Undibacterium parvum: one gene and its partner. The protein of the gene in region 2 binds, or shares a complex with, the protein of the main gene of each other region. Links are inferred from orthologs where the notes say so. Each region holds a gene or a part of one and is shown on either strand. Other genes may lie near its edges.

What was found. Proteins that work in one complex are often made in the same cells at the same time.
Region 1: the proteins of pnp (region 2) and EJN92_RS18870 are in contact, whole or in part, in a cryo-EM structure (PDB 9QH0), measured with the Escherichia coli proteins. The link is inferred for Undibacterium parvum from one-to-one orthologs.

Annotation. Positions count from the first base shown.
Region 1 is NZ_CP034464.1:4,314,876-4,320,919, forward strand. Bases 1-3,552 are described here. They hold EJN92_RS18870 (Rne/Rng family ribonuclease), read right to left. Parts: upstream 3,210-3,552; coding sequence 201-3,209; downstream 1-200. Other genes in these bases: moaA (GTP 3',8-cyclase MoaA), read right to left, coding at 1-52. Outside these bases: EJN92_RS18875 (RluA family pseudouridine synthase), read left to right, coding at 3,867-4,880; EJN92_RS18880 (HAD-IIIA family hydrolase), read left to right, coding at 4,988-5,647; EJN92_RS18885 (Rieske (2Fe-2S) protein), read left to right, coding at 5,655-6,029; EJN92_RS18890 (S49 family peptidase), read left to right, coding at 6,034-6,044. UniProt on the Escherichia coli protein: Endoribonuclease that plays a central role in RNA processing and decay. Required for the maturation of 5S and 16S rRNAs and the majority of tRNAs. Also involved in the degradation of most mRNAs.
Region 2 is NZ_CP034464.1:377,498-385,382, reverse strand. What follows is about bases 2,512-5,412. They hold pnp (polyribonucleotide nucleotidyltransferase), read left to right. Parts: upstream 2,512-2,846; coding sequence 2,847-4,979; downstream 4,980-5,412. Other genes in these bases: EJN92_RS01705 (NAD(P)H-quinone oxidoreductase), read left to right, coding at 5,104-5,412; rpsO (30S ribosomal protein S15), read left to right, coding at 2,512-2,637. In the rest of the region: pssA (CDP-diacylglycerol--serine O-phosphatidyltransferase), read left to right, coding at 1-203; EJN92_RS21375 (hypothetical protein), read right to left, coding at 220-381; EJN92_RS01720 (2-isopropylmalate synthase), read left to right, coding at 623-2,161; more of rpsO, read left to right, coding at 2,368-2,511; more of EJN92_RS01705, read left to right, coding at 5,413-6,081; tpiA (triose-phosphate isomerase), read left to right, coding at 6,346-7,092; preprotein translocase subunit SecG, read left to right, coding at 7,151-7,516; ndhC (NADH-quinone oxidoreductase subunit A), read left to right, coding at 7,843-7,885. UniProt on the Escherichia coli protein: Involved in mRNA degradation. Catalyzes the phosphorolysis of single-stranded polyribonucleotides processively in the 3'- to 5'-direction. Also involved, along with RNase II, in tRNA processing.

The DNA of each region.
Region 1 (6,044 bases), 3.9 Mb from region 2 along the record:
GTTTTTTTGAGAACTGACGCAAATCAGTCAAAGGAATGAATTTTTCACTCATGAGTATCGATAGAGGCTCGATGGGGAGCGCCGATTAAAAATGGGAGTTCTCACAATAACATGTTTGCGCTGAGCGGTTTTTCTACGCAATAAAAAGCCCGGTAACATCGCTGTAACCGGGCTTGTGCTGGACCTAGCTCACATGCAGATTAGCGCTTGGTATCTATCATCACCAGCGGTTCTGTTGAAAGCGGCTCTACTGGCTTACGTTGACGTACTACGCGCGGTGCTGCAACTGTTGCTGCGCTTGCTGCTTGTGCTGCACGCAGTTTTTCAGGATCAGTGCTGGCTAGCGTCAGATCAGCTTGCGCTAACATGCTGTGCAGGCCTTCCATTTGCATAGGCGCAGGTGCGACCGGCGCACTTGCCACTGGCTTAGCGGCGACCACGGCGGGCGGCGTTAAATCCAGACTCGCTTGTGCCGGCGCTGCGCTTACAACGACAACTGGCGCTTCTGCTGCAATTTCAGCCGCCACTTCAGCCACTACTTCTGCAACTACGACAGGCGCAGTTTCAACTAGCGGCGCTGGCGTTACAGCAACAAGCGTTTCAACCGCAGCTTCCACCACTGCAAGCGGAGCAACTTCCACCACTGGAGCAGGTGTTGCTATCGGTGCAGCAACTGCAACAGCGATTGCTGGTGCTTGTGTTGTTGCGACTGCGACTGGTGTCACTTCAACCGGCATGGTAACTGCCACAACTTCGGCAACTTCTGTAGCTTCGACTACCGGTGCAGTGACCGTAGTAATTGCAGCAACGGCTACTTCTGTTGAAACTGCAGCTGCTGTAGTCGTAATCGCTGGGGCTGACTCGCTAGTAAGGCTGACTGGCGCAGTGCTAATAGCCGCATCACTTACTGCTGCTGAGTCTGCTGGCGTCGCTTCTGCGTTGTTGTCATTGCCTTCTGTGTCATCACGGTCACGACGATTACGGTTGCGACCACCACGACGGCGACGACGACGGCCATCACTTTGATCGTTGTCGGCCTCATTCACCGCTGGGCCATTTACCAATGCTGCGCTGGCAGTATTGACCTGATCCACATGGTCTGCAGTCGTTACTGCTGCGACGCGCATTGCATCTGCTGCAACTTCTTCCGTTTTGGCTTCTGCTGTGACGCTGTCTTTGCGATCTTCACGTTGACGTGGCTGACGTCCGCGACGCGGTTCCTGTCCTTCACGCTCTTCACGTGGTGGACGAGGCGGTTTAGGCTGACGCGGAGCTTGTGGCTCAGCCGCTTTAACGCTTTCGTCTTTGGCGTCTTTGTCGGCGCGTGGATTGGCATTGGCTGGACGATCTTCACGTTCAGCGCGATCACGACCACGACCGTTGCGATTGCGTTGGCCGCGATTGTTACGGTCGCCACGCTCAGAACGCTCACGGCTTGTCACTGGTTTTTCTTCTGGCGCAGGAGTAACTACCACCGCTTCAGCCGGTTTAGAGCGGAAAAAACTCATCAACTTGCTAAAGAAACCTTCTGAAGCAGGAGCTGCGACTGGCGTAGTGGTGGCAATTGCGGCAACCGGCACTTCTTTGCGTTCAACCAGCGGTGCAGTCTCAGGCGTAATGCTCTTGACCATGGCTTCTTGACGTGGCTTGACTTCTTCTTTTTGACGCTTGCTGTAACCGATGTCAGTATCCGCTTGCTCTGCCATAGCGTAGCTGGCGTGCACTTCTTCCAAGCGTGGATCGTCATGTTTCAGGCGATCTAACTTGTAATGCGGCGTTTCCAGATGCGTATTTGGAATCAGAATCACAGTAACGCGGTGACGTGTTTCTATCTTCAGGATCTCGCCACGCTTTTCATTGAGCAAGAATGCTGCAACATCGACAGGAACCTGTACGTGGATCGCTGCTGAATTCTCTTTCATCGCTTCTTCTTGAATAATACGCAGTACTTGCAATGCGGATGATTCAGTGTCGCGAATGTGCGCGGTGCCGTTGCAACGTGGGCAGGTAACGTGGCTACCTTCAGACAGGGAAGGGCGCAGACGTTGACGGGATAATTCCATCAAACCAAAGCGTGAAATTTTACCCATCTGTACCCGTGCGCGGTCATAGCGCAACGAGTCTTTCAGACGAGTTTCGACTTCGCGCTGGTTTTTGGCGTTTTCCATGTCGATAAAATCGATCACGATGAGACCACCCAAATCGCGCAAACGCAATTGACGTGCTACTTCTTCTGCGGCTTCGCAGTTAGTATTGAAGGCGGTGGTTTCGATATCGGAGCCGCGCGTAGAACGCGCCGAGTTGACGTCGACCGATACCAGTGCTTCAGTGTGATCGATCACAATCGCACCACCGGATGGCAGAGGAACAGTGCGGGAATACGCAGTTTCGATCTGGTGTTCGATCTGGAAGCGCGAAAACAGTGGCACATCATCGCTGTAGCGCTTGACGCGATGTACCATGTCCGGCATCACGTGGCTCATGAACTGTTGAGCTTGTTCGTAGATGTCGTCGGTGTCGATCAAAATCTCACCGATATCCGGTTGGAAATAATCGCGAATTGCGCGGATTACCAATGAAGATTCTTGATAAATCAGGAAGGCGCCAGCAGCAGACTTACCTGCACCGTCGATCGCGGTCCAGAGTTGCATCAGGTAATTTAAATCCCATTGCAATTCGTCTACATTGCGGCCTATACCAGCGGTACGGGCAATCACTGACATACCAGTAGGCAAATCAAGTTTGTCCATGGTTTCACGCAGTTCTTGACGCTCTTCGCCTTCGACGCGACGTGATACGCCGCCTCCACGTGGGTTATTAGGCATCAAGACCAAGTAGCGACCTGCCAGCGAGACGAAAGTGGTTAGAGCCGCGCCTTTATTGCCGCGCTCTTCTTTTTCGACCTGGACCATGATTTCCTGGCCTTCGCGCAATGCATCTTTAATTGAGGCACTACGAACATCGATACCTTCTTTGAAATAGCCGCGAGCTACTTCTTTAAACGGCAGAAAACCATGGCGTTCTTCGCCGTAATTGACGAAACAGGCTTCCAAAGATGGTTCGATACGGGTAATCACACCCTTGTAGATATTGGACTTGCGTAGTTCACGCCCAGTGGTTTCAATATCGATGTCTATGAGTTTTTGCCCATTGACGATGGCGACGCGAAGCTCTTCTTGCTGCGTAGCATTGAACAACATACGTTTCATTTTTATTACTCCGTGACCTGATGGTCATCTTTTGCTGCCAGCTCTTTATGGTAAGGCTAGCAAGCATGCTTACAGGGGGATGTATGCGAGAGCGGAGAGTTTGAGGGGGCGGGAAATGCCACCGGAACAACAAATAGACAAATCAATAGCAAAAACACATCAGCAAATGACGCTGTAAGCATATTTTGGCTATATCTGTTATGACCTGTTGTGCGCTGGGCGCGAACAGTTTTGACTATGAATCGAGTGCACATGTCCCCCGCATTGTGAATTTTGCATAATCCTTGTAGAACATGCGATAACAACGCCAGGCGATGAGCAACTTAGTAAATGCCAAACCATCTTTAAATAATTGTATTTGGCTAAATCGATTGCGCTACATCAAAACCGTCAACCGGCAAGCACGTATGTTTGTATCAACATCCGTCTCTTGCCAGACTTATCCTTATATTTCAAACCTTCTGATCCACATCACCGTCTGCCGTCCGATTGCCACAATCGGTCACAACCTTGACGCATCAGGTGAGGTGCATACACATCTTTTCCATCGAATTTGCAAATTGGCGAGGCCGATTGACTTACCTCTGTGTAAAATAGTCGTTTCTTCTCACACTTGCTAAAGCTAAAAGCTTGAGCGAAAACAATTATATAGTCAAAATGAAGCACTTAGCGATAAATAATGGGAGAGTGCTTCAAAAACAAGCTGAAAATGACACTCTCCGTCAAACTACACAAGCGCCAGCCTCAGTCCAGCTACTGACAATCTCAGAAGAGGAGGCTGGTCAGCGCATCGATAATTTTTTGTTACGTATTTGCAAAGGCGTTCCCAAGAGCCACATTTACCGGGTTTTGCGCTCAGGTGAGGTGCGCGTAAATAAAGGGCGTATCGATCAATTGTATCGATTGCAAGTAGGCGATGTGGTTCGCGTGCCGCCTATACGCATGGCAGAAAAACCAGAAAATCACGCCCCAGGCGCAGAGTTTGTTATTTTGTATGAAGACGCGCATATCTTGGTCATCGATAAACCAGCTGGTGTTGCGGTGCATGGTGGATCGGGTATTAGCTATGGCGTGATCGAGCAATTACGTGCATCACGTCCAGATGCTAAGTTTCTGGAGTTGGTGCATCGTCTGGATCGCGAAACTTCTGGCGTGTTGATGTTGGCTAAAAAGCGCTCTGCCTTAGTCGATTTACATGAGCAGATGCGCGATGGCGTAACCGATAAGCGCTATTTGACTCTGGTGCATGGCGATTGGAAAAATGCCAGACAGCATGTTAAGTTGCCTTTGCACAAATACAATACTGCCGATGGTGAGCGCCGCGTCCGCGTACAGGCCGATGGCATGGCTTCGCATACGGTTTTTTCTTTAAAGAAAAAATATGCAGAATTTGCCTTACTCGAAGCGGAACTAAAGACTGGCCGTACCCATCAGATTCGGGTGCATTTATCCGCCAGCGGTTTTGCAATTGCCGGTGATGATAAATATGGTGATTTTGCTTTGAATCGCGAGCTTTTAAAACCGGCAGAAGGTCGCGGCATTTTAAAAAGAATGTTTTTACACGCACATCAGATCACCTTTATTCATCCGGATAGCAAAGCACCAATGACGCTCAACGCAGCGCTACCGCCTGATTGCCTTAACTTTTTAAAAAGTTTAAGCGCAATTTAAGCAGAATCGCTGTGAAAAAAACTTATCCCTTTAATAAGGGTAAAATATCCAATTCTTCAATATGATAGTAGCCTGCAAAGTTTTTAGATTTGCATTACCTGATAAATATGGCAAAAAAGAAATTTGATTTTATAGTGTTTGATTGGGATGGCACTTTGATGGATAGTACCTCCACCATTGTTAAATGCATACAAGCCTCAGCGCGTGATCTTGGTCTGCCTATTCCGGACGAGCAGGCAGCCTCTTATGTGATAGGCCTGTCTTTAAGTGATGCGATGCAGGCGGTGATGCCCGACGTCGATACTAAATATCATGCACGCATGGTGGAGCGCTATCGTTACCATTATTTGGCGAATGATCACGAACTACCTTTGTTCGCAGGTGTTCGCGAATTATTGGCTGAGCTATCTCAAGATGGTTATTTTTTGGCGGTGGCAACCGGCAAAAGTCGCGTGGGTCTAAACCGCGCGATGCATAGTGCTGATCTACTTTCTATGTTTGATGCCACGCGCTGCGCCGACGAAACATTTTCCAAGCCGCATCCAGCCATGTTGCAAGAGTTAAGCCGTGAATTGGGGCAAGACTTGAAACGCACCCTGATGATAGGTGATACCACCCACGACTTGCAGATGGCCACGAATGCAGGTGTGGCGGCTGTGGCGGTCGAATATGGCGCCCATGATGCGGCAACCCTGCTAAGTTGCGGGCCCCTATTTTCAGCTAAAACAGTGCAAGAGTTGCATGGCTGGTTGAGTCAGAACGCGTGAGGAAATAATGTCTGAAATGTCTGAAATATTGATTTGTGCTTCTTCTGAGGTTCTCGAAGGTGGAAAAGGTGTACGTTTTCCGGTGACTGCTGGTGGCGATGAGGCAACTGGCTTCGTGGTTCGCTATGAAAATGTTGCCCATGCTTATTTAAATCGGTGTGCACATGTACCGGTAGAGTTGGATTGGGCTCCAGGCGAATTTTTTGAGTCTAGTGGCTTGTACATTATGTGCGCGACCCATGGAGCGATTTATACCCCTGATACCGGGTATTGCTCAGGCGGGCCTTGCCGTGGCAGCAATTTGCGAAAAATTTCTGCATTTGAACGAGATGGTAATATTTATTGGCATACCGACGAATTCGTTAAACCTGCGATAGCTTGAGACAATGATGAATGA
Region 2 (7,885 bases):
AAGACGTGAATATGCGCAAATCCGTGCCTTTCGTTGCGCCATTTTTGATCTTGCTCGGCTATGTGGCGATCGTCAGCGATCCACCTAGGGTTTTGTTCGGTTTATTCGTCATGTATGGCTTATCAGGCTACGCGGTCTTGTTGTGGCGCTGGCGTAGTGGTCGTCCCATCAGTATTGTGCAGACGACTGAAGACCACAAGTAGAGATAAGTAGATTTTTCTAGATTTCCCAGCGATTAAATCCACGTGACATGCGTGGATTTTTTTTTGCCGCAGCGATGCAGTGCTGGTCGTTACGTTGCCACATATTCTTGCACTTTTCAGTGACTTGTCCTTGCGCTTTTTGCCAATCGCGTTTATAGTCGTCCCATGAACTTCGCATTCACCCCTCTCGTTACACCAGCTAAGACAGGCCTATCAGGCCTGCTGTCGTTGCTGGTGCTAACTGCACTAAATCTACTAGTGCGGTAACGCGCACAATCTCATACCCCCACAATCTGAGTAGTCTCCCCATCCGTGTGTGTTTTGCAAGGATAGGAGTAAGAGTATTCAGAACAGTATCAATCGTAATTCAAGCGCATTTCAAACATCACTTTTTGCAATAAATTCTCTGGAGAGCAGACATGGCAGACAAACTCATCATATTCGATACCACCTTGCGTGATGGCGAGCAATCCCCCGGCGCTTCAATGACCAAGGATGAAAAAGTGCGTATCGCACGTCAGCTAGAGCGTCTGAAAGTCGATGTGATCGAAGCTGGTTTTGCGGCGGCCTCGCAAGGTGATTTTGAATCGATTAAGGCGATTTCTTTAGCGGTGCGCGAACCGATTATCTGTTCCCTGTCGCGTGCCAACGACCGAGATATCGCGCGTGCCGCCGAGGCTTTGGCTGGCGCTGAGCGTAAGCGTATCCATACCTTCATCGCGACCTCGCCTTTGCATATGGAAATGAAGTTGCGCATGAGTCCGGATCAGGTACTGGAGCAAGCCAAGCAAGCGGTGCGCTATGCCCGTACCTTTACCGATGACGTCGAATTTAGTCCGGAAGATGCGAGTCGCTCCGACATCGATTTTTTGTGTCGTGTGATTGAGGCTGTCATCAAAGAGGGCGCGACCACGATTAATTTTGCCGATACAGTCGGCTATGGCGTGCCTGAGTTGTACGGTAACACCCTGAAAACTTTACGCGAACGCATTCCCAATTCCGATAAGGTGATTTGGTCGGTGCATTGCCACAACGATTTGGGTATGGCGGTGGCCAATTCTCTGGCCGGCGTCATGATAGGCGGCGCGCGTCAGGTTGAATGTACGATTAATGGTCTCGGTGAGCGCGCCGGCAATACCGCGCTGGAAGAAATCGTGATGGCGGTGCGTACCCGCAAGGATTATTTCAATCTTGATTTTGGTATTGATACGACACAAATCGTGGCGACTTCAAAACTGGTCTCGCAAATCACCGGTTTCGCGGTGCAGCCAAATAAGGCCGTGGTCGGCGCTAACGCCTTTGCGCATGCTTCCGGCATTCATCAGGATGGCATCTTGAAGGCGCGCGATACTTATGAAATTATGCGGGCCGAAGATGTAGGCTGGGCCGCGAATAAAATAGTCTTGGGTAAATTGTCGGGCCGCAATGCGTTTAAGCAACGCCTGCAAGAATTAGGCATAGCCTTGGAATCTGAGACTGAAGTGAATGCGGCATTCGCACGCTTTAAAGAATTGGCCGATAAAAAATCGGAAATTTTCGATGAAGACATCATGTCTCTGGTGTCGGATGAAGAGCATGCGCATGGCAACGAACAATATCGCTACGTGTCTTTGGCGCAGCATTCTGAGACCGGTGAGCGGCCAACGGCCAAGGTGGTATTTTCTATCGCTGGCGAGGAGGTCAGCTGTGAAGGCACAGGTAATGGGCCGGTCGACGCCATCGTTAATGCGATCGAGTCGCTGACCCAGAGTGGCTCTGAGTTGCTGTTATTTTCAGTCAATGCAATTACCACCGGTACTCAGTCTCAGGGCGAAGTGACGATGCGTTTGTCTAAGGCTGGGCGTATCGTCAATGGGGTCGGGGCGGATCCGGATATCGTGGTGGCATCTGCCAAGGCGTATTTGTCGGCGCTGAATAAACTGCACTCTAAGTCTGAGAAGCTCAATCCGCAAATCTAGTTTGCCTGCCAGGGTGATCGCCTGTGGTGAGATTTAATCTTAAGCGATCATCCTTTTTACGCATGCAAGTATTTGAATTTGCGTAATTTTCATGCTATAGTCGCAGATCTCATCATTCCGATGGGATTGTTATCTTGTAAAAAGTAAGCACGATAATGAGGGTTGAATTAATTTTTACTCTTGTTACCGCATGTAAAAGGAAAATCATGACTATTGAAAAAACAGCAAAGGCCGCTATCGTTGCGGACAATGCCCGCGGTCAAAACGACACCGGATCCCCAGAAGTGCAAGTTGCTTTGTTGACTGCACGTATCAATGACCTGAATGGTCACTTTAAAGCTCACAACAAAGATCACCACTCACGTCGTGGTTTGATCATGATGGTTAACCGTCGTAAGAGCTTGTTGTCTTACCTCAAAGGTAAAGATTTGAATCGCTATCGCTCACTGATCGAAAAACTCGGCTTGCGTAAGTAATTCTTGCTGATTTTAGCAAAAAATTTATAGTAAAAAGCCTGCCTCAGTTTAGCTGACGCAGGCTTTTTGCTTATCTGGTGTTTTGGTAGTTCGGTTGTTTGGCAGTTGGAGTTGGTATTAGAGTTGGTAATAGGGCGGCCATTTGGCTGCTTGTGGTGAGGTGAACGACAGCGCCTGAAAATCTGTTGGAAAATTCGAAAGGATATATTGTGTTTAATAAAGTTACGAAAACCTTCCAGTACGGTCAACATCAAGTGACCCTGGAAACCGGCGAGATCGCTCGTCAAGCTTCTGGTGCAGTCTTAGTCTCCATCGAAGATACCGTTGTTTTGGCAACTGTTGTTGCTAAAAAAGACGCTAAACCTGGTCAAGATTTTTTCCCTTTGACAGTTGATTACATGGAAAAAACCTATGCGGCTGGCCGTATTCCTGGTGGTTTCTTCAAGCGTGAAGGCCGTCCATCTGAAAAAGAAACGCTGACATCGCGTTTGATCGATCGTCCTATCCGTCCTTTGTTCCCTGAAGGTTACTTGAATGAAGTTCAGGTAATTATCCATGTGTTGTCGGTTAATCCTGAGATTGATCCGGACATCGCTGCCATGATCGGCGCTTCTGCTGCGATCTGCATTTCTGGTATTCCTTTCAATGGTCCTATCGGCGCGGCACGCGTTGGTTACATTGATGGTGCTTACGTCTTGAACCCAACTGCGAGTCAGTTGAAGTTGTCCGAGATGGATCTTGTGGTTGCTGGTACTGAACAAGCAGTGATGATGGTTGAGTCAGAAGCCAAAGTATTGTCTGAAGAAATCATGCTGGGCGCGGTTGTCTACGGTCACGAGCAAATGAAGGCCGTGATCGATGCGATTCACGATCTGGTTGCTGAAGGCGGTAAGCCTGAAGTGCAATGGGCGCCTGCGCCTAAGAATGAAGTTTTGATCGCGCAAGTAACTGCCGTGGCTGAGCCACTGTTGCGCGCTGCTTATCAGATCAAAGAAAAGCAAGCGCGTACTGAGCAATTGAAATCGGCTAGTGCAGTTATTTCTGCTACTTTGGCTGAGCAAGCTGCAGCTGCTGGTGTCGATGCGCCAAATTCTGCGGATGTTAGCAATGTCATGTTTGATCTGGAAGCGAAGATCGTTCGTTCCCAGATCTTGGATGGCGAGCCGCGCATCGATGGTCGTGATACCCGCACTGTGCGTCCTATTTCTATCCGTACTGGCGTCTTGCCACGTACCCATGGTACTGCCTTGTTCACACGTGGCGAAACTCAGGCTTTAGTGATTGCAACTCTGGGTACTGCCCGTGACGAGCAAAAAATTGATGCTTTGATGGGTGAGTTCACTGATCGCTTCATGCTGCATTACAACATGCCTCCGTTTGCTACTGGCGAAACTGGCCGTGTTGGTACGCCTAAGCGTCGTGAAATTGGTCACGGTCGTTTGGCTAAGCGCGCTCTGTTGGCTGCTATGCCAGCACCGGAAGATTTCAGCTATTCGGTACGTCTGGTATCGGAAATTACTGAGTCTAACGGTTCTTCCTCAATGGCGTCGGTATGTGGTGGTTGCTTAGCCTTGATGGATGCCGGTGTGCCTATGAAAGCGCACGTTGCGGGTATCGCAATGGGCTTGATCAAAGACGGCAATAAATTTGCAGTCTTGACTGACATCTTGGGCGATGAAGATCACCTCGGTGACATGGACTTTAAAGTTGCCGGTACTGCTGCTGGTATCACCGCTTTGCAAATGGATATTAAAATCCAGGGTATCACTAAAGAAATCATGCAAGTCGCTCTGGCGCAAGCTAAAGAAGGCCGCGTGCATATTCTCGGTGAAATGCAAAAAGCTGTGCCAGTCGGCAATGTTGAATTGTCTGATTTCGCACCACGCCTGATCACAGTCAAGATCAACCCAGAAAAAATCCGTGATGTTATCGGTAAGGGTGGCGCGGTGATTCGTGCTCTGACTGAAGAGACTGGTACTCAGATCGATATCAGCGATGAAGGTATCGTGACGATCGCTTCGGTGGATGCAGCGGCTGGCCAGGAAGCCAAGCGTCGCATTCAAGAATTGACAGCTGAAGTTGAAGTCGGCAAGGTCTACGAAGGTACCGTTCTGAAGTTGTTGGATTTCGGCGCTATCGTGCAAATCATGCCAGGTAAAGATGGTTTGTTGCACATCAGCCAGATCGCCAATGAACGCGTGAATGCAGTTGCTGACTACCTCAAAGAAGGTCAGCAAGTTAAAGTGAAGGTTCTGGAAACAGATGATCGCGGTCGCTTCAAATTGTCGATGAAAGCCGCCGCTGCTGAAGTCGAAGCTCAAGCGCAAGAAGCACAGCAGTAATACGATGGCGATGGGTGCATAGTCATTCATCGCCAGGTTTTGCTAAGTCGTGTATAAAAGCCGTACGCATGTCAATGCGCGCGGCTTTTTTATTGAGAGTCATATCTTTACGAGGGGAACTCTGATGCGAGCAATTGAAATTACTGCCTATGGCAAACCTGAAGTCTTGCAGTTATGCGAACGCCCTGTGCCGCAGCCGCGTGCTGGGGAGGTGCTGATTAAAGTGCAGGCGGCTGGTATCAATCGACCCGATGTGTTTCAGCGTATGGGGCATTATCCGGTGCCTGCTGGCGCTTCCGATTTGCCGGGTCTGGAAGTGGCGGGCGAGATTGTTGCTGGTGATGTGGCTGGCAGTGATTTTAAGTTGGGTGATCAGGTCTGCGCGCTGGTGCAGGGTGGTGGCTACGCCGAATATTGCGTCGCGCCGGTATTGCAGTGTTTGCCGATTCCGGCTGGATTGACTGCGCTGGAGGCGGCCTCTTTGCCAGAAAATTATTTTACCGTCTGGAGCAATCTGTTTGACCTGTCCAGATTGTCGGGCGCCGAGAGCTTGTTAGTGCAGGGCGGCACTTCAGGGATAGGGGTAGCGGCAATACAAATCGCGGCTGTGCTTGGTCATAGGGTGTTTGCCACAGCTGGCACGGATGAGAAATGCCGTATTACCGAGAGCTTGGGGGCAGAGCGTGGGATTAATTACCGCAACGAGGACTTTGCTGAGGTCGTTAAATCCCTGACTGCTGGGGTTGGGGTGGATGTAATCCTGGATATGGTGGCGGGCGACTACTTGCCGCGTGAAATCAATTGTCTGGCCGATGATGGGCGTCTGGCGATTATTGCGCTGCTGGGTGGGGCCCGTGCCGAGCTGGATATGGGGCAAGTGTTGCGGCGGCGTTTAACTATTACTGGTTCCACTTTAAGGCCGCGTTCTATTGCTTTTAAGGCTGCAATTGCGCGCCAATTGCTGGTGCGGGTCTGGCCCTTGCTGGAGGCTAAGTCGATTAAGCCGGTGATTTACCAGGTTTTTGCCTTGGAGCAGGCGGCGCAGGCGCATCGTCTGATGGAGAGTAGCCAGCATGTCGGTAAAATAATGTTGCAAATTTGATTTGCGATAGATTTGCGCTGATTTTTCTAGAAGTTTTATATACTCCCTACTTTTTATTGTAAATCATAGTGTTTTCCCGCGTCTTTATTGCGTGATTGAAAAATACCTAGGGGGAGTATATTGGCTTCCTGCACGTTCTGCGGAGTTTTACTGGCGCTGTTTGGCCTGTTGTGACGATGGAAATGTTTTGAAACTGGTCTGCTCAATTTGACCCCTGCGCCGCGCTCACGATACAATAGAGGGTTAATAAAATTTTAGAATGCTATGCGCCGTACACTAATAGCTGGTAATTGGAAAATGAATGGCAGCCTCGCTGCCAATAGTGCCTTGCTCGCTGAGCTTAAGGCTGGTATGGCGGGGCAGTCTTGTGATGTATTGGTGTGTGCTCCTGCTGTGTATTTGGCGCAGTGCGCCGAGTCGCTGGCGGGTAGTGGCATCAGTTGGGGTGCGCAGGATGTGTCTATGCATGCCGCAGGTGCTTACACCGGTGAAATTTCAGCGACTATGCTCAATGATTTTGCTTGTAAGTATGTGATTCTCGGTCACTCTGAGCGCCGTGCCTATCATCATGAGTCGAATGAGTTGGTGGCACAAAAAACCTTGCGTGCCTTGGCTGCAGGTATTTTGCCTATCGTTTGCGTCGGTGAAACTTTGGAGCAGCGTGAGTTGGGTCAGACCGAGGCTGTCGTGAGCGCGCAATTGCAGGCGGTGCTTAATGTGTTGGATGATGCGGCCTTGGCTAAAATCGTCGTCGCCTACGAGCCTGTGTGGGCAATTGGCACCGGTAAAACCGCGACGCCACAAATGGCGCAGGATGTGCATGCGGTATTGCGTGCTCAGTTGGCGGTGCGCTCGGACGAGGTGGCTCAGAAAGTTCAGATTTTGTATGGCGGAAGTATGAAGCCAGAGAATGCGCGCGAGTTGCTGGCGATGGTGGATATTGATGGTGGTCTAATTGGTGGTGCTGCGCTGAAGTCTGTTGACTTTCTTGCGATCATTAATGCCGTGTAAAGAATGTTTTGGTAGTTGTTGTTTTTAATGTGGTAATTAATTTAACTGGGTGTTTTGAATGCAAAATTTTTATACTTTGGTCGTGGTTGTGCAGGTTCTGTCAGCGTTGACTATCATTGGTTTGGTCTTGCTGCAACACGGCAAGGGCGCGGATATGGGAGCCTCTTTTGGCTCTGGCGCTTCGGGCAGTCTGTTTGGTGCGACCGGTTCTTCGAACTTTCTTTCTAAGTCTACAGGTATCGCCGCTGCGATTTTCTTTGGTGCGACCCTGGCTTTGACTTTTATTGGTGGTCATCGCACTAGTTCTGTCGGTGTTATGGATAATTTGTCTTCGGTAAAAACTGCGCCTGCCGCCGCTTCTGCTGCTGCAGTAACTGCAGTTCCAGCGAGTGCAGCGGGGCAATCGAATCAAATTCCTAAATAATTAGAAATTTTAAAAAATATTTTAAATTTTTTTAGTGTTGCGCTGTAAAAATGATTGAATTTCCGCAATTGTGCGTTGAACAATTGGGCTGAAGAGAGTAGAATGCAGCGCTTGTGCCGACGTGGTGAAATTGGTAGACACGCTATCTTGAGGGGGTAGTGGCGAAAGCTGTACGAGTTCGAGTCTCGTCGTCGGCACCAATAGTTTTTCTTAAGTTTTTCTCTTGAGTTCGATCAAGGAATTCTTCCTAAGTGATGCTGCTCTGAAATTTGCGGTTATCATAATGCGAATTATTCAATCTGACATTTAAATACGGGGAACCTATCGTGAATCTCGAAAATTATTTCCCTGTTCTTCTCTTTATTTTGG